4 regions of the Alkalibacillus flavidus genome follow, and region 2 is predicted to be linked to each of the others. Evidence: riboswitches for the same ligand, from Rfam matches in the RefSeq annotation. Region 2 holds a riboswitch; each other region holds the start of a gene.
What was found. Region 2 has a riboswitch for S-adenosylmethionine ahead of ABID56_RS10855 (hypothetical protein). Riboswitches for the same ligand answer to the same signal wherever they lie in the genome.
Positions count from the first base shown of each region.

Region 1: it holds a riboswitch for S-adenosylmethionine, as region 2 does, so the genes downstream of both, ABID56_RS08835 (methionine ABC transporter ATP-binding protein) here and ABID56_RS10855 (hypothetical protein) in region 2, are expected to answer to the same signal.
Region 3: it holds a riboswitch for S-adenosylmethionine, as region 2 does, so the genes downstream of both, metK (methionine adenosyltransferase) here and ABID56_RS10855 (hypothetical protein) in region 2, are expected to answer to the same signal.
Region 4: it holds a riboswitch for S-adenosylmethionine, as region 2 does, so the genes downstream of both, ABID56_RS00240 (5-methyltetrahydropteroyltriglutamate--homocysteine S-methyltransferase) here and ABID56_RS10855 (hypothetical protein) in region 2, are expected to answer to the same signal.

Region 1 covers NZ_JBEPMX010000008.1:80,865-86,184, forward strand. Annotated here, with positions in the region: gene ABID56_RS08825 (MetQ/NlpA family ABC transporter substrate-binding protein) at 1-58, opposite strand, end outside; gene ABID56_RS08830 (methionine ABC transporter permease) at 119-787, opposite strand; gene ABID56_RS08835 (methionine ABC transporter ATP-binding protein) at 777-1,805, opposite strand; SAM riboswitch class I at 1,909-2,014, opposite strand; SAM riboswitch class I at 2,104-2,212, opposite strand; gene ABID56_RS08840 (TlpA family protein disulfide reductase) at 2,309-2,737, shown strand; gene ABID56_RS08845 (thioredoxin family protein) at 3,315-3,647, opposite strand; gene ABID56_RS08850 (toprim domain-containing protein) at 3,649-4,008, opposite strand; gene gcvH (glycine cleavage system protein GcvH) at 4,086-4,469, opposite strand; gene ABID56_RS08860 (arsenate reductase family protein) at 4,539-4,898, opposite strand; gene ABID56_RS08865 (acyl-CoA dehydrogenase FadE) at 5,005-5,320, opposite strand, start outside.
Region 2 covers NZ_JBEPMX010000012.1:10,000-15,319, reverse strand. Annotated here, with positions in the region: gene ABID56_RS10860 (diacylglycerol/lipid kinase family protein) at 91-981, shown strand; SAM riboswitch class I at 1,024-1,128, shown strand; gene ABID56_RS10855 (hypothetical protein) at 1,282-1,656, shown strand; gene ABID56_RS10850 (hypothetical protein) at 1,900-2,871, shown strand; gene ABID56_RS10845 (hypothetical protein) at 2,914-3,354, opposite strand; gene ABID56_RS10840 (spore germination protein) at 3,499-4,980, shown strand; gene ABID56_RS10835 (manganese catalase) at 5,068-5,320, shown strand, end outside.
Region 3 covers NZ_JBEPMX010000008.1:10,412-15,731, forward strand. Annotated here, with positions in the region: gene ABID56_RS08425 (alpha/beta hydrolase) at 1-457, opposite strand, end outside; gene ABID56_RS08430 (gamma carbonic anhydrase) at 532-1,056, shown strand; gene metK (methionine adenosyltransferase) at 1,106-2,302, opposite strand; SAM riboswitch class I at 2,507-2,611, opposite strand; gene pckA (phosphoenolpyruvate carboxykinase (ATP)) at 2,809-4,404, shown strand; gene ytkD (RNA deprotection pyrophosphohydrolase) at 4,455-4,928, opposite strand; gene ABID56_RS08450 (hypothetical protein) at 4,956-5,320, opposite strand, start outside.
Region 4 covers NZ_JBEPMX010000001.1:43,923-49,242, forward strand. Annotated here, with positions in the region: gene ABID56_RS00235 (PLDc N-terminal domain-containing protein) at 94-294, shown strand; partial or broken gene ABID56_RS00240 (5-methyltetrahydropteroyltriglutamate--homocysteine S-methyltransferase) at 342-1,446, opposite strand; SAM riboswitch class I at 1,524-1,623, opposite strand; gene ABID56_RS00245 (SCO family protein) at 1,687-2,280, opposite strand; gene ABID56_RS00250 (metallophosphoesterase) at 2,401-3,279, opposite strand; gene fadH (2,4-dienoyl-CoA reductase) at 3,445-4,212, shown strand; gene trhA (PAQR family membrane homeostasis protein TrhA) at 4,440-5,078, opposite strand; gene cbpB (cyclic-di-AMP-binding protein CbpB) at 5,212-5,320, shown strand, end outside.

The sequences.
Region 1 (5,320 bases), on a different contig from region 2:
AACCAACTAAGACGATAGCTAGTAATACTGTTCCTAAAAAGAATAATGTTTTTTTCATGTTAAAACTCCTCTTAAATTTGTTTCTATAATTTATCTTAACGAGTCCAATACTCATTAATTAACGGTGATCGATTCGTTTTGAAATCCAATCGCCAAGGAATTGGAAAATGAATACAATAACAACGATGAAGATCGTACAAGCTAAGACGACATCGTTATTTCGACGTTGGAACCCTTCCATATAAGCAAGGTCGCCTAACCCGCCAGCTCCAATCACACCGGCCATAGCGGTATAACTAATTAACGCAATCGCTGTAACGGTAATACCAGAGATAAGAGCTGGCATTGATTCTGGCAATAGCACTTTAAAAATAATCGTACGCGTTTTTGCACCCATCGCTTTTGCCGCTTCAATCACGCCTTTGTCAACTTCTTTCAAGCCAATCTCAACGAGTCTTGCATAGAAAGGTGCTGACCCTACAATGAGAGCTGGTAATGCGGCATTCGGCCCACGAATGGTGCCGAGTATAAAGTCTGTAAATGGGAATAAGAGTAAAATTAAGATAATAAACGGAATCGCACGCGATACGTTAACGACAGAAGCGACAATCGAATTAAGCGTTTGGTTTTGCCACAAATTCCCTTTAGCCGTTAAATATAGCAATAGTCCGAGTAATATACCGAGTACAAATGTGCCGAATACTGAAATGAACGTCATATAAAGCGTTTCATATGTGGCAACCCACATTTTATCCATTTCGACGTTTGGGAATAAATTACTCAACATGTTTAATCACCTCAACTTCTACACCTGTCGACATGACGTAATTCATCACGCTTTCAATCGTCTCGGGCTCTCCTTGGAATTCAACATAAAGCGTGCCGTAAGCCCCTTCTTGGGTCGGCGAAATCGAGCCTTGTAAAATGTTCACGTTGATATCAAATTGCTTCGACACATCACTGATCAACGCGCGTTTCGCATTATGTCCAACAAAATGTAATTTCACCACTTCGGAATGATCGTCAGATGTTATAAATTCTTTTAACTCATCGACCGACCCTTCTTGTGGGTTTAATTGTTGGACGAATCGTTTCGTCGTTTTCGATTGCGGATTCATAAAGACATCCAATACGTCCCCTTGCTCGACGACAGTCCCTTGTTCCATGACCGCAACACGATGACAAATCTTCTGTATGACGTGCATTTCGTGCGTAATCAAAATAATCGTTAAATCTAATTTTTCATTAATCGAAACGAGCAAGTCTAAAATGTCATCGGTCGTTTCAGGGTCTAATGCTGATGTCGCCTCGTCGCATAATAACACTTTCGGGTCGTTCGCTAGTGAACGAGCGATGCCAACACGCTGTTTTTGCCCACCACTTAGTTGCGATGGATACGATTGTTCCCGCCCTTTTAAACCGACGAGCTCGATTAATTCAAGTACTTGGCTTTCGCGCTCTGCCTTTGGAACCCCAGCTATTTCAAGTGGGAATGCGACATTTTCATAAACGGTACGTGACCAAAGTAAATTAAAATGTTGAAAAATCATCCCGATCTTTTGGCGTTCTAAACGTAATTGCGACTTGCTTAAGTCTGTCATATCTTGGCCATTTAAAATGATTTCACCGTCAGTCGGATCTTCCAATCGATTAATTAAACGAACAAAGGTACTTTTACCAGCACCGCTATAACCAATGACTCCAAATATATCACCCTTCTCTATATTGAGTGACACATTATCAACAGCTTGGACTGTTTGATCTTTTGTTTTAAACGATTTCGATAATTGTTTAATCGATATCACAAGCGTTCCCTCCTCGTTGTCAGTAACAAATCGTTCAAACATAAAAAAACCTTTCTGCCATATAAGAGAACAGAAAGGTTTGCAAGATGATTAACCAGTCGTTCTCTTATCTTTCAAAGCACATGCTTTGAAGGAATTAGCACCTATCATGACATCATGACGGTTGCCGGGCTTCACAGGGCCTGTCCCTCCACCTCTCTGGATAAGAGATTATGTTTTAATTCATTATCACGTTAGTCTATTAATGTATTGCTGAATAAAAAAACTTCCTTGTAAGAACAAGAAAGAGGTTTACTCCGTCTTATCTTACAATGCCTTCACATTGCAGGAATTAGCACCAATTATGAGCTTGTCATAACGGTTGCCGGGCTTCATAGGGCCGTTCCCTCCGCCTCTCTGGATAAGAAGTTCATTATTCAACTTTCAATGAATTGTATGTTAGCATAGGTATAGAAGAAGGTCAATTGTTTTTAAACAAAAAATTTTAATAAAGGACTGAGAGTATGAAAGCACCCATGTTTGAACTTCCGTATTTAGACAATCCGCATGAAACATTTAATTTAAATGATTATATTGGCAAGAAAGTGATTATTTTAACATTTTGGGTATCTTGGTGCCCTGATTGTTCTCGTGATTTACCGAAAAAAGAACAGTTTTATAAAACGATGCGCCACGACAACATCGAAATGGTTACCATCAACGTGCCTGGACGCGAACGCGATGAATCAGAAGCACACAAGTTCCAAGAGCAATTTTTAACACAACCTGTTTTGAAAGATAACGGTCGTGAGGTGTATGACCAATACGAGTCTGACGGTGTTCCTACAACAATTTTGATTGATTTAGAAGGTAACATAGTTGGGCACTTTGGCGATCAAGACGATTTCGTTGAAGTGATTAAAATCGTCGGCGACTATTTCCCAGCTCAATAATGTGAAACGAGGTTGGCACAAAGCCTAATTAAACAAAGTAAAACCCGAACAATTTTAATAAAATAAATTGTTCGGGTTTCCTGTTTGAATGACGCTTCATCAAAACACTTCGCTTGGTTCTTCGTGACATAAACTCAACATCGGCTCTGCTGGCGCAATCGCCGTGTTTCCTTTACCGGGGCACGGCTCGAGCCAGGCAACCTCATCGAATATGCTTCCTTGCAACTTGCACCGAGGAAGCCTGCTTCGAAGCGATACGAGAAGACGCAGGTGCATCCCTCGGGGGACAAAGGAACTTCGGCTAAGTACCGGACGTCCTGTCCGAACGCCGAAGTGACCCACGTCCTGTGCGCCTTCGTGCTGTTCCCGTGACGACCCGGACGGTCTAATGTCGACGTTGGTCACAAAAGCTGATTTCATAAGCTTCCTTGACTAATTCTGCGCCGAGTACTCGCAGGCGCAGAATTAGTCGACCAGGCGTCTACGTGTTTTGATTCCGCTTCATTAGTGCTTAGCTGAAATGATATCCAATCATTCGTCTTTTGCACAATTTAATGCCCTTCTGTCCCAGCCTTTTTTATGATGTCTCCGTTTTCTCAATCACTAAATACGGACCCATTTCTTTTAATAAATACGGCACGGAATGAAAGGTATATAATCGCTCAACCGCTTCACCTTGCTTCACAACGAGTAAACATGGCACACTCGTGATGTTATATTGTTGCATGAACTCAGGTGCTAGTGTCGCATTCAATTCATAAAATTTTTCATCGCCTAACGTTTCTTCGATATAATGTAGCATGCGTTTTGCCACTTTACACGTTCCACAAAACGGGCTGTTCACGAAAACAATATGATGTTGTTTCTTTCCGACCATGAATTGTGCCTGTTTACCATCTATTTCTTGCATGCTATTCCGACCCCTTCAGAAATTTAACCTTTACTTTAAAATTCGCTGCTTGTAATACTGACGCTATCACATGTTCCGGTGTATCTTCAACTTGTCGGTATTTTGCATCGACGTATAAATTTTGGGCATGGGATAATTCGTGATTTAATTGTTTTCTTAATTTTTTACCTGGTTCATCCGTATCGGTAAAAATATAAACATCTCGATCCAATAGATCGTAATTTTCAATCATTTCATCGATCGCAAACGGACTCACGGTTCCAAACGTACAGAGAATGGCTTCATCATGTTCTAAAACCGCCTGTAATTTGCGACGGTCTTGTTTACCCTCAACAATTAACACGCGTGATAATGTATCCATTATTGGTCACCTAAATCTATTTGAAGTTACAAAAGACTGACCTTTAATAAAGATCAGCCTTCTTGTTCTTTATGGAATTATTCGTCATCAACCATTTGTTTGTAAGCATCAACATCCATTAGTTTGTCCAACTCGGATTTGTCTGATACTTCAACGACAACCATCCACGCTTGATCATGTGGTGATTCGTTGACAAGCTCTGGGCTATCTTCTAATTCGTCGTTCACCTCAACGACTTTACCAGAAACAGGTGCATACAACTCAGATACCGTTTTAACAGATTCAACACTACCGAACGGTTGATCCAATGCTAGCTCGTCCCCTTCTTCAGGTAACTCAACAAATACGATATCACCTAATTCATCTTGGGCGAAGTCAGTAATCCCGATACGAACGCGATCACCTTCTTCTTTGACCCATTCGTGTTCTTCAGAGTATAGATATTCTTTTGGTAAACTCATGTGATCCCCTCCAATAATTCAAATCATATCTTTATCTTACAATAAAGCGTCGTTCTATGCATTAACAAGTTATGAATTCCATGTTTCATTATATGTTTCTTCTTTAAAACCGACCGTTACTTGGTTCCCATCTGTCGCAATAGGACGCTTCAGTAGCATACCATCAGAAGCGAGTAATTTGATCTGTTCGTCTTCTGACATTGATGGCAAGCGGTCTTTTAATTCTAGTTCACGGTATTTCTTGCCAGATGTGTTGAAAAATTTTTTAATCGGTAATCCACTTCGGTCGATAATTGTTTTTAATTCCTCTTCACTCGGTGGATTGTCCACGATATGGACAGATTCATATGTAATGCCATTATCATCGAGCCATTTAAGTGCTTTACGGCACGTTCCGCACTTTGGATACTGGTAAACAGTTAAACTCATATACATTCTCCTTTCAGTAATTGAATTTTAACATGAAACATAGCTTGAGATGGAATGAAATGAATAGAAAAGCCGCACAGCCTAAGCTATGCGGCTCCCCTCATGTTTAAACAACATATTTCTCTTCGTCGACTAGGTATTTCGCAATTTCGCGTTTTTTCGCGATGACATTGACGTGATCGCGACGAGTTAATTTGCGTAAAGCGGACAACATCATACGTAAGTTATCGCCCTCTTCAACAGCAATTAACGTTTCTTTCGCATGCGCTTCAATATCATTTAACGTCTCTTCAACGAAGACTTGCGTATAAAGCAATTTCAAGTGAGCTTTCTCTTCACCGTCACGCGCAATCGCTTTCGCTGTACGTAACACTGCCGACTCCATATTATAAATATCTGCTGCGATATCGGCAATATTAGAT
Region 2 (5,320 bases):
TAACATACTTATAAATTTCCATAACGTTATAGGATATTGTTTCAATTTTTTCAGAAAGGGAAATTATGGTGGTAACAGGGAGGTAATGACATGACATATCGTCACGCATTATTTTTATTCAATGGCAATAAAGATGGAGCAGAACGTGAAGCGATGCTAAGACAAATCATGCCGGCATTATCGGCGCACGTTAAAGAGATTAGCCTCATCCAAACGTTGGCTGAAGATGAACTGAAAGAACAGTGCCGCCAAGTCCACCATTATGATCTGCTCATTTTGTACGGGGGCGACGGGACTTTACATACAGCGGTGAATGAGTTAGCGGAAACAGACAATGTGCCACCGATATTATTATTACCTGGCGGGACGTGTAATGATTTTTCGAGAACGCTTGGCTTGCCTCAAAACCTTAAAAAATTCGGTGCTCTATTAGACAACCATACAATTCAAGACTTTGATATTGTCAAGATTAATGACCACTACTATACGAATTTCGCTGGTATGGGACTCATCACAGATGCGTCTGAAGGCATTGATGAAGAGCTAAAAGAATCGTTTGGCACGTTAAGTTATTTTATAAGTGCAATTCAGTCTTTCCAAGAAGGTGACACGAAACGGTTTTATGTGACATCTGAAGATGGAGACTATGAAATCGATGCAGCGATGTTGCTCGTGATGAACGGGTATTTTATCGGGACTCACCATTTTCCAATAGATGATATCTCAGTCAACGACAGCTTGTTAGATGTCATCGTCGTGGAAGAATCAAATATGAATACGATTAAAGAATGGCTATCCTTGAAAAATGTGTTTAGCCGTTCAAAACAAATCGAGCAAATTCGCCATTTCCAAACGAGGGCGATTAATGTCCAATCTGATCAATCATTAGAAGTCGATACCGATGGGGAAACGTACATCACGACGCCTGCTCGCATATCTGTTGGCGAGACAAAGCTACGCTTTATTGTGCAAAAAGACTAATATTAGACATTCGATTCAATATTTGTTAAACTAATGGTGGACATATTATCAAGAGTGGGTAAGAGAACTGGCTCTAAGACCCCACGGCAACCTGACAAACGTTAAGGTGCCCCTACCAGCAGGTGACTATCACCTGGGTGATGAGTGATATTGAGCGGTAAGTGAAGCCTGTCATTCGATCACCGAGTGACAGGCTTTTTTTATGTCTAATTCGATGAAAGGAGGTTCGAACGTGACGCTCATCCCAATCAATCGCTTGATAATTTGTCGTCATTCACGATAAAAAGGAGCGATGTTTAAATGAGTTTTGCGAAATCGATGTATATGAAGCATGCTGATGCGAGCCAAGTGGTGTCCGTTGCGGCACGAGTCCTTCAAGAGCGACTGAATGAAGAATATTACAATTGGGCTATCACGCATCGTCGTGTTGAAGCTGAACGTGACGATGTACTAGATGAAATAGGTGAACACGAAACAAAACCCTATTATTTATTCACATTATCCAAAAACGCGAAAGAACAACTAACCTTTACCATTACCGAAGATGCTGTTTTGAAGTTAAAAGAACTCGGACCAGACGCTTTCGAACATTATTTACGCTATGAAGCGATCGTAGCCGGCCTTCCCCACAACGAACGTGACCCTGATGCTCATAAAGCAGAATGGGAGAAATAAAGGCATGCACCTCACCCGCGCTAACTATTTTAGCGCGGGTATATTTATAGCACCTCTTCAGTTTTGAGATAACTCCTTATATTTATTTCATAAATGAGCGACCTTTTGAAATAACTAAGCGGAATTATTTAATAACTTAAGCTGGATAAAAAATCATGCAATAAATTTACGACTTTCAACACTTTGTGCAGTCAAAATATGTTATGATTAGGTTGTAATTATTTAGGAGAGGGGAATACAAGTATGAAAAGACTTCTAGTCACTGCTGTTATTGCACTCGTTGTCTTATTAGCAGCATGTGGAGAAAGTCGCAGCGATAAGGAAGTGGTGGTCGACGCATTCGATGGCCTTATGAACGCCGAAAGCTACCAGTCGTCATCTAGTTTAGATTTTGAATTAAACGGTGACATGAACGACCCGATGTTTAATCAATTAACGAGCGTGATTAACGATTTAGAATTACAAGTGGATCAAACATATGATTCGAATCAACAATTACAAGAAGCTGTATTAGACGTCAGCGGTTCAATGCCACCGTTTACGTTAGACTTTAAACTTCCATTCTTGCAAGATCTTGAAAACCAAACGATGTATATGAAAACCGACAGTTTAACAGAGAGCCTGGGCATGATGTTCCCAGTCCCTGAAGAAGCTAAAGGTAAATTAATCAAAATGGACTTACAAGAGATGCAAAACGTCGAAGGTCAAGATATGCCGGAAATCGATGAAGAAGAATTACAACAGCGTGCCCAAACGATTATGAATGATTTTCTAGAACAAAAAGACGGTTCTGAATTCACACAAGAAGACGGCCGCTATACTGTATCATTCACTCAAGAGGACTTCCGCTACCTAATGGAAGCCTTTATGGAAGAGTTCGATGAAATGTTCAATGAAGAAGACATGGCAACGATGGACCAAGACTTTGACACGATGATGGAAGAAATGTCAGAAGTCTTAACCGTGGAACAGTTTGATATGTCGATGGTCATTGAAGACGATCAAATTCAAGAAGACCAATTTGAAGCTGATCTATTATTCGAAGACCCTGAGTCGGACGATTCAATGCAATTTTATATGTCAATGGAATCCACCTACAGCAACATGAATGGTGATGTAGAGTTTTCGATTGACCCTGAAAACGAAGAGATCATTACATTTGAAGAATTGAACCAAATGATGAATGACGCCATGATGCAAGATATGGGTATGTAAACCTTAATCATCTCCACACCTTTTAAAAGGCGTGGAGATGTTTTATTTTTGTGACCATACCACCCATAACATAACAGACACTAGCATAATGCCAATATGATGCACGAACGGTTCGATCACAAGGCCGCTTGCCATCACAACAGCTGCGAGTGATAAACCAATCCCTCTACGGTGACCATCCTTAAATAAAGCAACGCCTAATAACAGTAAGCCTACCGGAAAACCTAATGACAAAGCACCCACCGGCCATAAACTAACATGGTTATATATCACGTCTTGCCCGACTTCCCCTGCTAAATCTAATAACGACACAAACTGACTCATCATTAAAAACGGAATAGCAACAACGATGGCTACTAAACTTACCTTCACCATAGTTCGCTTTTCAACTCTTAACCACTCCATAAACCCAATTTGAAGTAAACTCAAACCGAACAAAAGCGAGTAAACGAGCCATACGGATTCAGATCCTGTCCTCCCCACTTCTCCAAATCCTATAATCGCCGGTATAACAAAAAACAAAACACCTATCCGTCCTATTATTTTCACCTATATCATCCTTTTTTGCGTATAAGTTGACCTCACCTTTCAATACTAACACTAAGTCCGTTTAAAGAAGGTGACATCATGGATGCTTCCAAAAAACCTGTTTCCAAACATTTTAAACACAATGTCCAATACTTATTAGATGAGCTTCGCGTCGATCAAAATTTCGATGTCATTCATCACCAACTCGTCTATGGTGACCACAAAATTGCATTATTTTATGTCGACGGTTTTGCGAATACTTATTCACTCGTGGAAACGTTAAAAAGCTTAAAACATTTAGAACCCGATAGCCTCAAACGCCACCCTATCAAAACGTTAACGCAATCAATCATACCACACCAAGAAGTAGAAACATCCAATGATTTAGAGGGTATCATCACACAAATCTTATCTGGGCAATCGGCGTTTATCATTGAAGAGTGCGATGAAGCGATCTTAGTCGATACCCGCGAGTATACAATTCGCTCGCCGCAAGAACCTGATTTAGAGCGCGTTGTGCGCGGGCCGCGGGACGGTTTTGTCGAAACCATCATATTTAACGCTGGCTTAATTCGGCGTCACATCCGTGACCGCTCACTCAATATGGAATATTTACAAGTTGGCACACGATCGAAAAAAGATATTGCGATTACTTATATTGATAGTATAGCGGATCAATCAAGCGTTGACCGTCTAAAACAATCGATTGAGGCGATTGATGTAGACGGTTTGCCAATGGGAGAAAAAACGCTTGAAGAATATCTATTCGGCAAACGACTTAGTCCCTATCCGTTAGTGCGCTACACAGAGCGAGGGGATACCGCGGCTGTTCATTTACTAGAATGCCACGTCTTAATCATTGTTGATGGCTCACCGAGTGTCATGATCTGTCCGACGACATTTTGGCACCATTTACAACACGCCGAAGAATACCGCCAAGCGCCGGTAGTCGGCATGTTTTTGCGTTGGATTCGCTTCGCAGCAATCGTTATTGCTTTATTTTTACTGCCAAGTTGGTATTTGCTCGCCACGAGCCCTGACTTAGGAACCGAGACATTCCACTTCATCGGTATAGAGCAACCTGGAGAAATCCCGATATTCGTCCAGTTTTTAATCGCCGAAGTGGGTGTAGAAGTGTTGCGAATGGCCGCGATCCATACACCGAGCGCATTAGCGACTGCCCTCGGTCTAGTGTCAGCTATTTTAATCGGTGAAATTGCCGTTGAAGTAGGATTGTTTACGCACGAAGTCATTTTGTACATTGCAGCCGCTGTCATTGGTAGTTACGCCACGCCTAGTTACGAAATCAGTTTAGCGAATCGGATCTTCCGCCTTTTATTCTTAACCGCAGCCGCTGCTTTTGGGATAGAAGGCTTAATGATCGCTATAACTCTTTGGATTCTGTTATTAGCGAAAACAACGACGCTGCACGTCCCTTATTTATGGCCATTCATCCCGTTTAATAGCCATGCCTTTTTGTTAACATTATTTCGTTCACCGATTCCGTATAACGATTTACGACCAAGTATTTTGCACACAACGGACGCCACACGACAGCGACCGAAACGAAAAATTCTTTAATCCGCTTCATTCAGTCTTAAACACGGATATTAGCCCGCTTCAATGCATAGGTATACAACGATACTAAAAAAAAGGATGTGACTCATATTGTTTTATCACATCAAAGAATTACAATTTGAAGCGAAACCAGAAAGGCCTGACCCACTCTTTGCTAGACGTTTACAAGAAATCTTAGGCGGGCAATACGGCGAAATTTCGGTTGCGATGCAATACTTATTTCAAGGGTTTAACTTACGTATGGAAGGCAAGTATAAAGATTTACTCTACGATGTCGGAACCGAAGAACTGGCACATGTCGAGATGTTAGCGACGATGATTGCACGACTACTAGATGATGCAC
Region 3 (5,320 bases), on a different contig from region 2:
TGCGAGTCGCCAACGTCGGGTTAATATTCGTTTTGACTCGTAGTGAAGGATAGATATAATCTAGGACTGTTGATATGTAATGAACCGCTTTAGGTGGTCCTGTTCTCATTCCTAAACCAGGAGAAGACAATATAACACCCATTACAGAATGCTTTATTTCTTGTAACGTCCGAATGGCAATTAAGCCTCCCATACTATGACCAAGCAAAAAGACCGGCAAATTAAATTGATAGGCTTCCTCTAACCATGATTCAACTGTTCGAATATATTGATTGAATGATTGAATATGGCCACGTTTCCCTTCAACTTCACCCTGTCCTGGTAAATCACCAATAATGACGTGATACCCAGCTTTAGTCCACCTATTTACTTGCCATTCATATCGTCCTGAATGCTCGAAAGCTCCGTGTACGATAACGACGACAGCTTTCCCTGCTTGACTACGATGAACTTTCATCTAATTCCTCCCCACAATATTCCGAAAAATTTGTTATAATTATCTTATCACATTTTCCATTCAGGAGGGCAAACATGATATTACCCTATAATGAACAATATCCAATGATTGATCCAACCGCATACATAGCAGATGATGCCGTTATATCGGGTGACGTAACAATTGGTGCATACAGCAGTGTCTGGTTCAAAACGGTGATAAGAGGTGACGTATCACCGACTCACATTGGCCAAAACGTCAACATTCAAGACCAAAGCATGTTGCATCAAAGCCCGAATCAGCCATTAGTGCTCGAAGACGGCGTCACCGTCGGGCACCAAGTCTTGCTTCATTCGTGCCAAATCCGAAAAAACGCCTTAATAGGTATGGGCTCAACGATTTTAGACGGTGCAGAGATTGGCGAGAATGCCTTTATTGGTGCAGGCAGTTTAGTACCACCAGGCAAAACGATTCCCCCAAACACACTCGCTTTCGGGAGACCAGCCCAAGTCATTCGCGAAATTACTGATGACGATATTCAAGAAATGAACCGCATTCGTCAATCGTACGTCGACAAAGGCCAAGTCTATAAACAAGAACAACAAAATAGAAAGCCCTAAATAAAAAAGGTTGAACACGAAAGCATCTCTTTCATGTTCAACCTTTACTTTAATTTATGTTCGCTTTAAGCGTCTCGACACGATCCGTTTGTTCCCACGTGAACTGCTCATCGGAACGACCGAAATGGCCGTACGCTGCAGTCTTTTTATAAACAGGTCGGCGCAAATCAAGCATTTTAATAATACCTGCAGGACGGAGGTCAAATGTTTGACGTACAGCCTCGACAAGTTTTTCTTCAGATACTTGTCCTGTTCCAAATGTATCTATCGAAATCGACACAGGCTGCGCCACTCCGATCGCATACGCTAATTGTACCTCACACTGATCCGCTAATCCCGCTGCGACTATATTTTTCGCAACGTAACGAGCGGCATAAGCAGCTGATCGGTCCACTTTTGTTGCATCTTTACCACTAAATGCCCCGCCACCGTGGTGCGCATAACCACCATACGTATCGACAATGATTTTTCGACCCGTTAAACCGGCATCACCTTGAGGCCCGCCAATCACGAAACGACCTGTTGGATTGATGAAGTATTTTGTTTCAGCATCAATTAATGTTTCCGGCACAACTGGTTTAATGACGTGTTCTTGTACGTCTTCTTTAATTTGTTCTAAATCAATTTCAGGATGGTGTTGAGTTGAAATCACAATCGTATCCACACGCTCAGGTTGTCCATTTTCATCATATTCTACCGTGACTTGAGTCTTACCATCTGGTCGTAAATACGGTACGAGTTCTGTTTTCCGCACGTCAGCTAAACGCTTCGCTAATTTATGCGACAATGAAATCGGAAGTGGCATCAGTTCTTTCGTTTCATTACTTGCGTAACCAAACATCAAACCTTGATCTCCAGCACCAATCGCTTCAATTTCATCATCTGACATATGTCCTTCTCGTCGCTCATATGCTTCATCGACCCCTTGAGCAATATCAGCCGACTGCTCATCAATTGACGTTAGTACCGCGCACGTTTCAAAATCGAATCCATATTTTGCACGTGTATAGCCGATATCTTTGACCGTATCACGCACAATCGTAGGTATATCAACATACGTTGATGTTGTGATTTCTCCAGACACTAAAACAAGTCCAGTCGTAATAGTTGTTTCACAAGCAACACGCGCGTTTGGATCGCGTGATACGATTTCATCTAATATCGCATCCGAAATTTGATCCGACATTTTATCAGGATGGCCTTCAGTAACTGACTCCGACGTAAATAAACGACGTTGATTCGCCATAATTCCATTTCCTCCTCAATCATTAATTGCTACGATTTTTTATCCCCTATGGAAAATAAGATAACCATTTCATATAGTTTCGCTTTATTTCGCATCATGAGCTTTGTTAGAATTAATTTAATATACACATGATGTGAAACTGGTATATCGTCATAAAAAAACCTTTCCCATTTTAGACAAGGGAAAGGTAATGATCGCCTTTCGCTCTTATCGTCCAAGGGTTACCTTGCATCAGGATGAGCACCTGTCACGTTGTGATGGTTGCCGAGCTTCATCGGGCCTGTTCCCTCCACTTACTCTGGATAAGAGAAATTTCGTTTACTGATATATCATAACGCGATGCCTATGACGTGTCAAATGACGACGCTTTTCACACATGAAAATTTTCAAACGAAATCAATTGTGAAAATTATATGAATAGTGTGGTTTAATTTTTAAAATGTGTTATACTAATAGCGAATGACGTCATACACATAAATACATATTAAATAAAGGGTGATCTGACAATGAAAACAATTGAAGCCGATACACTCGTATCACGGTTATCCAATGCTGATCAAACGGAGAAAAATTTATCAATTGCAGAACTTGTTGAAAACATATTAGCTCGTGAGGAAGGGATTTTAACATCTACTGGCGCTGTGCGTGCCACAACTGGTCATTACACAGGGCGTTCACCGAAAGATAAATTTGTCGTGGAAGATGAGGAAACGAAAGACCGACTGGATTGGGGAGAAGTTAATCAACCTATTTCAGAAGATGTGTTTAATCAACTGCTTCAAAAGGTAACAGACTATTTAGCCGAACGAGATCAATTATTTTCTTTCAAAGGATTTGCGGGTGCTGATGAAAAACATCGTTTACCGATCGAGGTTATTACCGAATTTGCATGGCACAACTTATTCGCCAATCAAATGTTCATTAGACCAAGTGATTCCGAATTAGCTGAACATGAAACGACATTCTCTGTCATTTCAGCCCCTCATTTTAAAGCGAATCCTGAAGTCGACGGGACGAATTCGGAAACGTTCATCATCGTGTCATTCAAACATCGAATCGTCTTAATCGGTGGCACAGAGTATGCGGGTGAAATTAAGAAATCAATTTTTTCCGTTATGAACTACATGTTACCCGAAAAACAAAATGTATTACCGATGCACTGTTCGGCTAACGTCGGTGAAGAAGGAGATGTCGCCCTCTTCTTCGGTTTATCTGGAACAGGTAAAACGACTCTATCGGCTGATGAAAATCGCCGTTTAATTGGGGATGATGAGCACGGTTGGTCACAAAGTGGTGTGTTCAATATTGAAGGCGGTTGTTATGCCAAAACGGTTAATTTATCAGCTGAAAAAGAACCACAAATATACAATGCCATTCGATTTGGTTCTGTTTTAGAAAATGTCGTCGTCGATGAGGATACACGTTTACCTGATTATGATGACACAAGTTTAACCGAAAACACGCGTGCAGCATATGCGATTGATCACATTGACAATATCGTAGAACCAAGTATTGCAGGTCATCCCAATACGATTATTTTCTTAACAGCGGATGCATTCGGCGTATTGCCTCCTATTAGTAAATTAACAAAAGAACAAGCGATGTATCACTTTTTGAGTGGCTATACGAGTAAATTAGCTGGCACTGAACGTGGCATTACAGAACCTCAAGCAACATTTTCTGCTTGTTTCGGTTCGCCATTTTTACCACTACCTGCCGCCAATTATGCCAAGATGTTAGGTGAGAAAATTGACCAGCATGATGTGCAAGTGTTCCTCGTCAATACAGGCTGGACTGGTGGCTCTTACGGTGATGGTCACCGCATGAAACTGAGTCATACACGTGCTATGGTACACGCTGCGCTTGAAGGCGAGTTGAATAGCGTCGATTACACACAAGATGATATTTTCGGGTTATATATGCCAACGACTTGCCCAGGTGTACCAAGTGATGTGCTCAATCCGAAGAAAACATGGGGCAATGATGATGCTTATGAAGCCAAAGCGAAAGAATTAGCTGTAAAATTCCACGATAACTTCAAACAATTCAATTACGTCACGAAAGATATAGCCGAAGCTGGCCCAACATTTACAAATATCTAATACTCATTCAATCTAAAAAAGCTAACCGCTCATAAGAACGGTTAGCTTTTTTATGATAAGTGATGCCTCATCACTTCTTGTAAAGCAATTTCTAATACACGATCTTTCATCATAAAACTGTACTTACGATTACCTTTAACATCTTTAGGCACTTTCTTCAGAAGTACAGGACCTTTTGTTTCATAGTAATGCTTTCGATCATCCAGTTTATTCACCTGCGCAAAATAAACATTTTTAATGATGTGACCACCTTTACCATCAACATAATATTGACCAATAAAGGTTAGACCATCGACGATACCGCCTGTTTCTTCATACACTTCACGAACAGCTGCTTCTTCAGCTGTCTCACCTGGCTCTACTTTACCACCTGGGAATTCAATCCCTCTGTCCCCATGTTGTGTGAGTAACCATTTACCACGGTACCGCGCAATGATCCAAACGTGTTTAGGGTGTTCTGAAAAAGGTTGATCGTATTTGACGAATTTAACTGTGTTATCGTAGTAATCTTTAAAAACTTCCACTCGGACACGTTCCTTTGTTGTAAAATCTTATTTGTACTGTATGTCCATTATATACGGTTGACCGTTATCCTTCAATTGAAGTTCGATAACAATTGTATATTGTCCGTCTAGTTCTGTTGTGTTTGTCTGTTCAATGACAACATGTCCTTCATCTGTCGTTGTTTGTTCAAACGATTCACCTTCTACAAACCACGGCGGTGTTTCAGTAGGGTTAATATACAATTTGCCGTCACGCTCTGCATAATAATGGTCAACAAATTGGTTGACGACTTTCGGTGCTGCAATGTCACTGAAGCTATCTTTTAGCGCTTTTAGTGAATCGTATTGTTTCACTTCGTAATCATCATTTGTGTCTTGAACAAGTTGGTCCATAAATTGATTCATCACGTTCG
Region 4 (5,320 bases), on a different contig from region 2:
ACGGTCAAAATATACGGTGTCAATTTATTTCACTAGACATCTTTTATCTTTAATGACATTTATTTATAATAGTGTGAGGAGAGGGGAGAGACGATGTTTAGTGATGTGTTTTTACTGTTGTTTTTATTGTTTGGCTTAGGATTATTCGTTTTGAATGTAGTGACCAGTATCTGGTCGTATCGAGATGCGAAACGAAAAGGTAAGAGCAATGAATACGCGATGATTGTGTTATTTGGGACATTGTTTATGCCTGTATTAGGATTCATTGTGTATTTAGTCATTCGGAATGATTGATGGATGAAGCGACCACGGGAGGATGAGCCGTGGTCGCTTTTTTGGTGTCATTCATTCGCCCAAATGTCACTGGCTAAACCAACGATATAACGCAACTTTTCCCATTGTTCGTCTTCGGTTAATTCGTTGCCGTGATGGGTTGATGCAAAGCCACATTGCGGGCTGAGGCGTAGCTGGTCGTGTGGCACATACTGTGACGCTTCTTCGACACGCCTAATCACGGTGTCACGATCTTCAAGAGCGCCGTCTTTAGAGGTTAATAAGCCTAAAACAACACGAGGCCCGTCTTTTGGAATATGTTTCAGCGGTTCAAAACCACCGGACCGTTCATCATCATATTCTAAAAAGAACCCGTCGACGTTTTCGTGAGCTAATAACGTCGGCGCGATTAAATCATAACCGCCTGAAAAAGCCCAAGTTGACCGGTAATTGCCGCGGCATAAATGGGTGGTAACGTAAAGGTCATCAGGCTTATATTTTAAACTGCCGTTCACGACACGTAACGCTAAATCTATTAAATACTCACGCGAATGTGCCCCATCATTAAATGGAATGTCAGGCGCTGATAAGCCGGCGATATAGACGTCATCAAATTGTAAATACCTGACGCCAGCATCATAAAATGCTTGAATCGCATCTTGGTAAGCTTGAATAATGTCGTCAGCATACGTCTCAATATCAGGGTAAATGTCTTCATTTTGAATACCTGCGTTAAAAAACTGATTCGGAATCGGAATCGCTAACTTGGCTACAGCACGCCCATCGACGATCTCGTTTAAATCGTTAAAGTCTTTAATAAAGGGTGATTAGGGTTAAATGAAATAGGTCCTGTGTTACGGACGTTATAGCGTTCGGTTTCGTATTATTGGCAAATTGGTAGCCTTGATCAGGAACGTAGCCTTCCATACCATTAAAAAGTTCCATAAAGTCTAAATGAAACCATGTACGACGGAATTCACCGTCTGTCACGGCTTGTAACCCGATTTCAATTTGTTTGTCGACGATGCGATTAATTTCTTCATTTTCAACTTGCCGCAAACCATCAGCACTGATCTGACCTGCTTTTAAGTCTGCTCTTGCTTGATGGAGTCGCTCTGATCTTAATAGGCTGCCGACATGGTCAGCGCGGAATGGAATCGTTTCGTTTGTCATGATAAATCCCTTACTTTGTGAAATTTAAAAAAGCCTCTTCTTAAAATAAGAAGAGGCTTTGTGTTCATAGATTTCTCTTCTTATCTTCTAGCCGTTGCTACTGGAATTAGCACAGTGTTATGAAAACCTGTTGCTGAAGCTTCAAAGGGCCAGTCCCTCCACTTCTCTCGATAAGAATGTATTCAATTGATTAAATGTTGTCATACGTTGTCTATTTAGCAATGTCAATGATAGATGACATTATTGTGTGACTGTTTTTAAATCGTTCAATATGTCATCCATCGCTTCTTTGCTCGTGCCGGAGTAGTTTTTAATGACTGTACCGTCTGGATTAACTAAGGCAAAAGACGTGCCGTGATTCACTTGTGGTTGTCCATCGACTTTAGAGACTAATGTGTTAAATGAATCCGCAGCAAAACTTTCTATATGATCTTGCGAATAGCCCGTTAGAAAGTCCCAGTTACTATAATCAGCATCGTATTTTTCGCTAAAAGTTTTTAGTTTGTCTGGGTCGTCAACTTCAGGGTCAACGGAGAACGAGATAAATCTTACGTCTAAGTCAGCATTATTGGCTTCTTCCTGTAAACTAGCCATATTCGCGGTCATTGGTGGGCAGACGGTATTACAATTGGTGAAAATAAAGTTAGCCACCCAATAAGTGCCTTCTAAATCAGACAAGCTCACCGTTTCGTTATTTTGATTTGTATATTCAAATGATTCTACATCGACATCAAGTTCCGTCTCCAATTCGCTTGCAGAACTGCCATTACAGGCTGTGAGAATCGTTATGAATGCAAGGACGCTATAAATCACGACATGATTCAAACGTTTCATGATCTCATCAACTCCAATTTATATAGGATTTACACCGTAAGATGTTTTGTTGTCCATATTTTAACACGGGAAAGAAATATTTAGTGTGACAAGACCGTGAATGATTTTACAATTTCTTGACTATTCCGTTTGCGCTGTTTTAAGCGTGATTGTATTAATTTCCGGCCGGCACAAAAAGCGAAACGGAAGGCGCGTCGTTCCTAGTCCGCGTGATGTTATGAGTTGAAGCGGTCGTTGTCCGATCGTCGTTTTGCCTTCGACGTATTTCTGACCGAGTAATGGTGTGATGATATACCCGTAAAACGGAATTTGAACTTGTCCGCCATGGCTATGTCCTGATAATTGTAAATCAAATGGGTAATCAACCACATTATCTGCGAAATCGGGTTCGTGACAGAGTAAGATATGATAACCGTTTTCTTGATTGGTTGAAATAAGCCCGTCGAGTTTAGGGTCACCTAATAAGACATCATCGACTCCTGACAAAGTGATCGTCTCACCTTCACGTTCAAGGGTCACAGTGTCGTTTTGTAGTAACGTAAAGCCACTTGCATTCATTACGTCGCGAATCGGATTTGTCCCGTATCCGCCGTGGTCATGATTGCCGTATATCCAATATTGCCCGAGCGGTGCTTTTAATTGCGATAAAATCGGGATGAGTTTTTCATAACGAGAATCAGAAACGTCGGATGGGTTATCGAATAAGTCGCCAGTAAAGACGATGAGATCAGGGTTTTGCCGTTTCACTTCGCGCACAATGTTATCCATATCATCTAGCGTGACTTGAAAGCCTAGATGTGTATCACTTAATTGGACGATTTTGACATTATGAAAAGCTGATGGTAAGCGGTTTGATTCAATTGTGTCAGCTTTTACGGTTAGCCAGTGTGGTTCGATATCATGAGCGTAATAATAACCACCGTAAGCGGCACCAATTGCGCTTAATGTCCCGATCGTTGATTTTTTTAAAAACGACCTGCGTGTCATCTTGTTCCCCATAGTTAGTCATCCTTTTATATAACGTAAGGTTATTATAGCACGATGCGCATAGGATTAGGAGGATGTCATAAGATTTTGAAAAAACGTCATCAATCCGTTACAATAAGGAATGAATCGAATGAATATTCATTCATTTTAAAAAGTCGAACAAAAAGGTGGTCTAACATGAAAGATGAAGTTGTGATTGTAACAGGCGGTTCGAGCGGTATGGGGATGTATATGGCGAAAAAATTCGCGAAAGAAGGGGCGCATGTCGCCATCACGGGACGGAATGAGGAGAAGTTGCAAGCTGCTCAAGACGACATCCAGCAAGACGCGACAGGAGAGGTCATGACCGTTTCGATGGATGTCAGGAAGATTGAACAGGTTGAAAAAATGGTGCAAGACGTGCATGAGCGGTTCGGTCGGATCGATCACCTCGTCAATAATGCAGCAGGTAATTTTATCGCGCCTGCTGAAAAATTGTCGCCTAACGGCTGGAATGCGGTAATTGATATCGTGTTGAATGGCACGTATTATTGTAGTCATACGGTCGGCACGTATTGGATCGAACACGATATTAAAGGGACGATAATTAATATGGTCGCGACGTATGCGTGGGATGCCGGGCCTGGTGTCATTCATTCAGCGTCAGCTAAAGCAGGCGTACTTGCGATGACACGCACGCTCGCAGTTGAATGGGGGCGTCGTTACGGTATTCGCGCTAATGCGATTGCACCCGGACCGATCGACCGAACAGGTGGTGCCGATAAGTTATGGGAATCAGAAGAAGCGGCACAACGGACGATCAAATCGGTGCCGTTAGAACGTTTAGGCGAACCCGAAGAAATTGCCGAATTAGCGTTTTTCATGCTATCAGATAAAGCAAAATACATGAACGGCGAAGTGATCACACTTGATGGCGGTCAGTCGCTCAATCAATACCCGTTTTAACCATAACAAGAGCTGCGGCACTGTTTATAGATGCCGCAGCTCTTTTAGTTTTTAAATAACTGCTCGGATTTTTGAGATAACTTGCTTAAGTTTTGAAATAACTATCGGCATTTATTAAATAAATGAGCGCATTGCTTAAATTTATTCAATAAATCGCTGGAATTATTGAATAAGTCAGCGCAGTTATTCGATAAGTCAAGGTAATTATTTAATAACTGACGTGTGTGCTAATCGAGGACAATGTAAAACAAAATCGCGAAAAAATGAAATGCGCTGCCGCCGATCACGAATAAGTGCCAAACCGCATGATGGTATGGGAACCCACGCCACATATAAAAGATACTGCCGACAGAATATAAAATCCCGCCCACGATTAAATAGACAAGCCCGGTCACATCCATCGCAGCTGCAAGAGGTTCCCAGACGAAGACGATAAACCATCCGAGCACGATATAAATTAACGTCGAGACGACCATAAATCGGTGGACGAAAAAGATTTTAAAGATAATCCCTAATATCGCGACGCCCCAAATAACACCGAACAACGTCCAACCGATCGGCCCTCGCAACAACACGAGAAAAATCGGTGTATACGTGCCGGCAATAAATAAGTAAATAGAAGAATGGTCGAGAAACAAAAAGAAATCTTTCGCCCGACCCGCTTTTAAACTATGTACAATCGTTGATGATAAATACATGATCAACATCGATGCACCGTAAATGGTCACAGACACAACTTGCCAAACGTTACCGTGTAATGACGCGAGGACAATTAAAATCACGAGACCAGCTAAGCTCAGTACAGCGCCGAGTCCGTGCGTCCATGCGTTGATTTTCTCTTCCTTTGGTGTAAAGGTATATGACATCTAACCCCTCATTTCTACTTTCCTAGTATAGCCGAATTTTTTCTGTCGCGAAACATTATTCATCGGTGAATTTTTATGTTAAAATGGTTTTCGGAAACGAGACAGATTGGTTTCGTTTATGAGGAGGAGAATCATGATAGAAGAAAAAGAGTTTGATCTAGCGACAACTCTTGTGAAAGATATGATGGTTGACGGTGAAAAAGTCGCCCACGTCCAAAATAGCAATCCATTAGAACACGCGT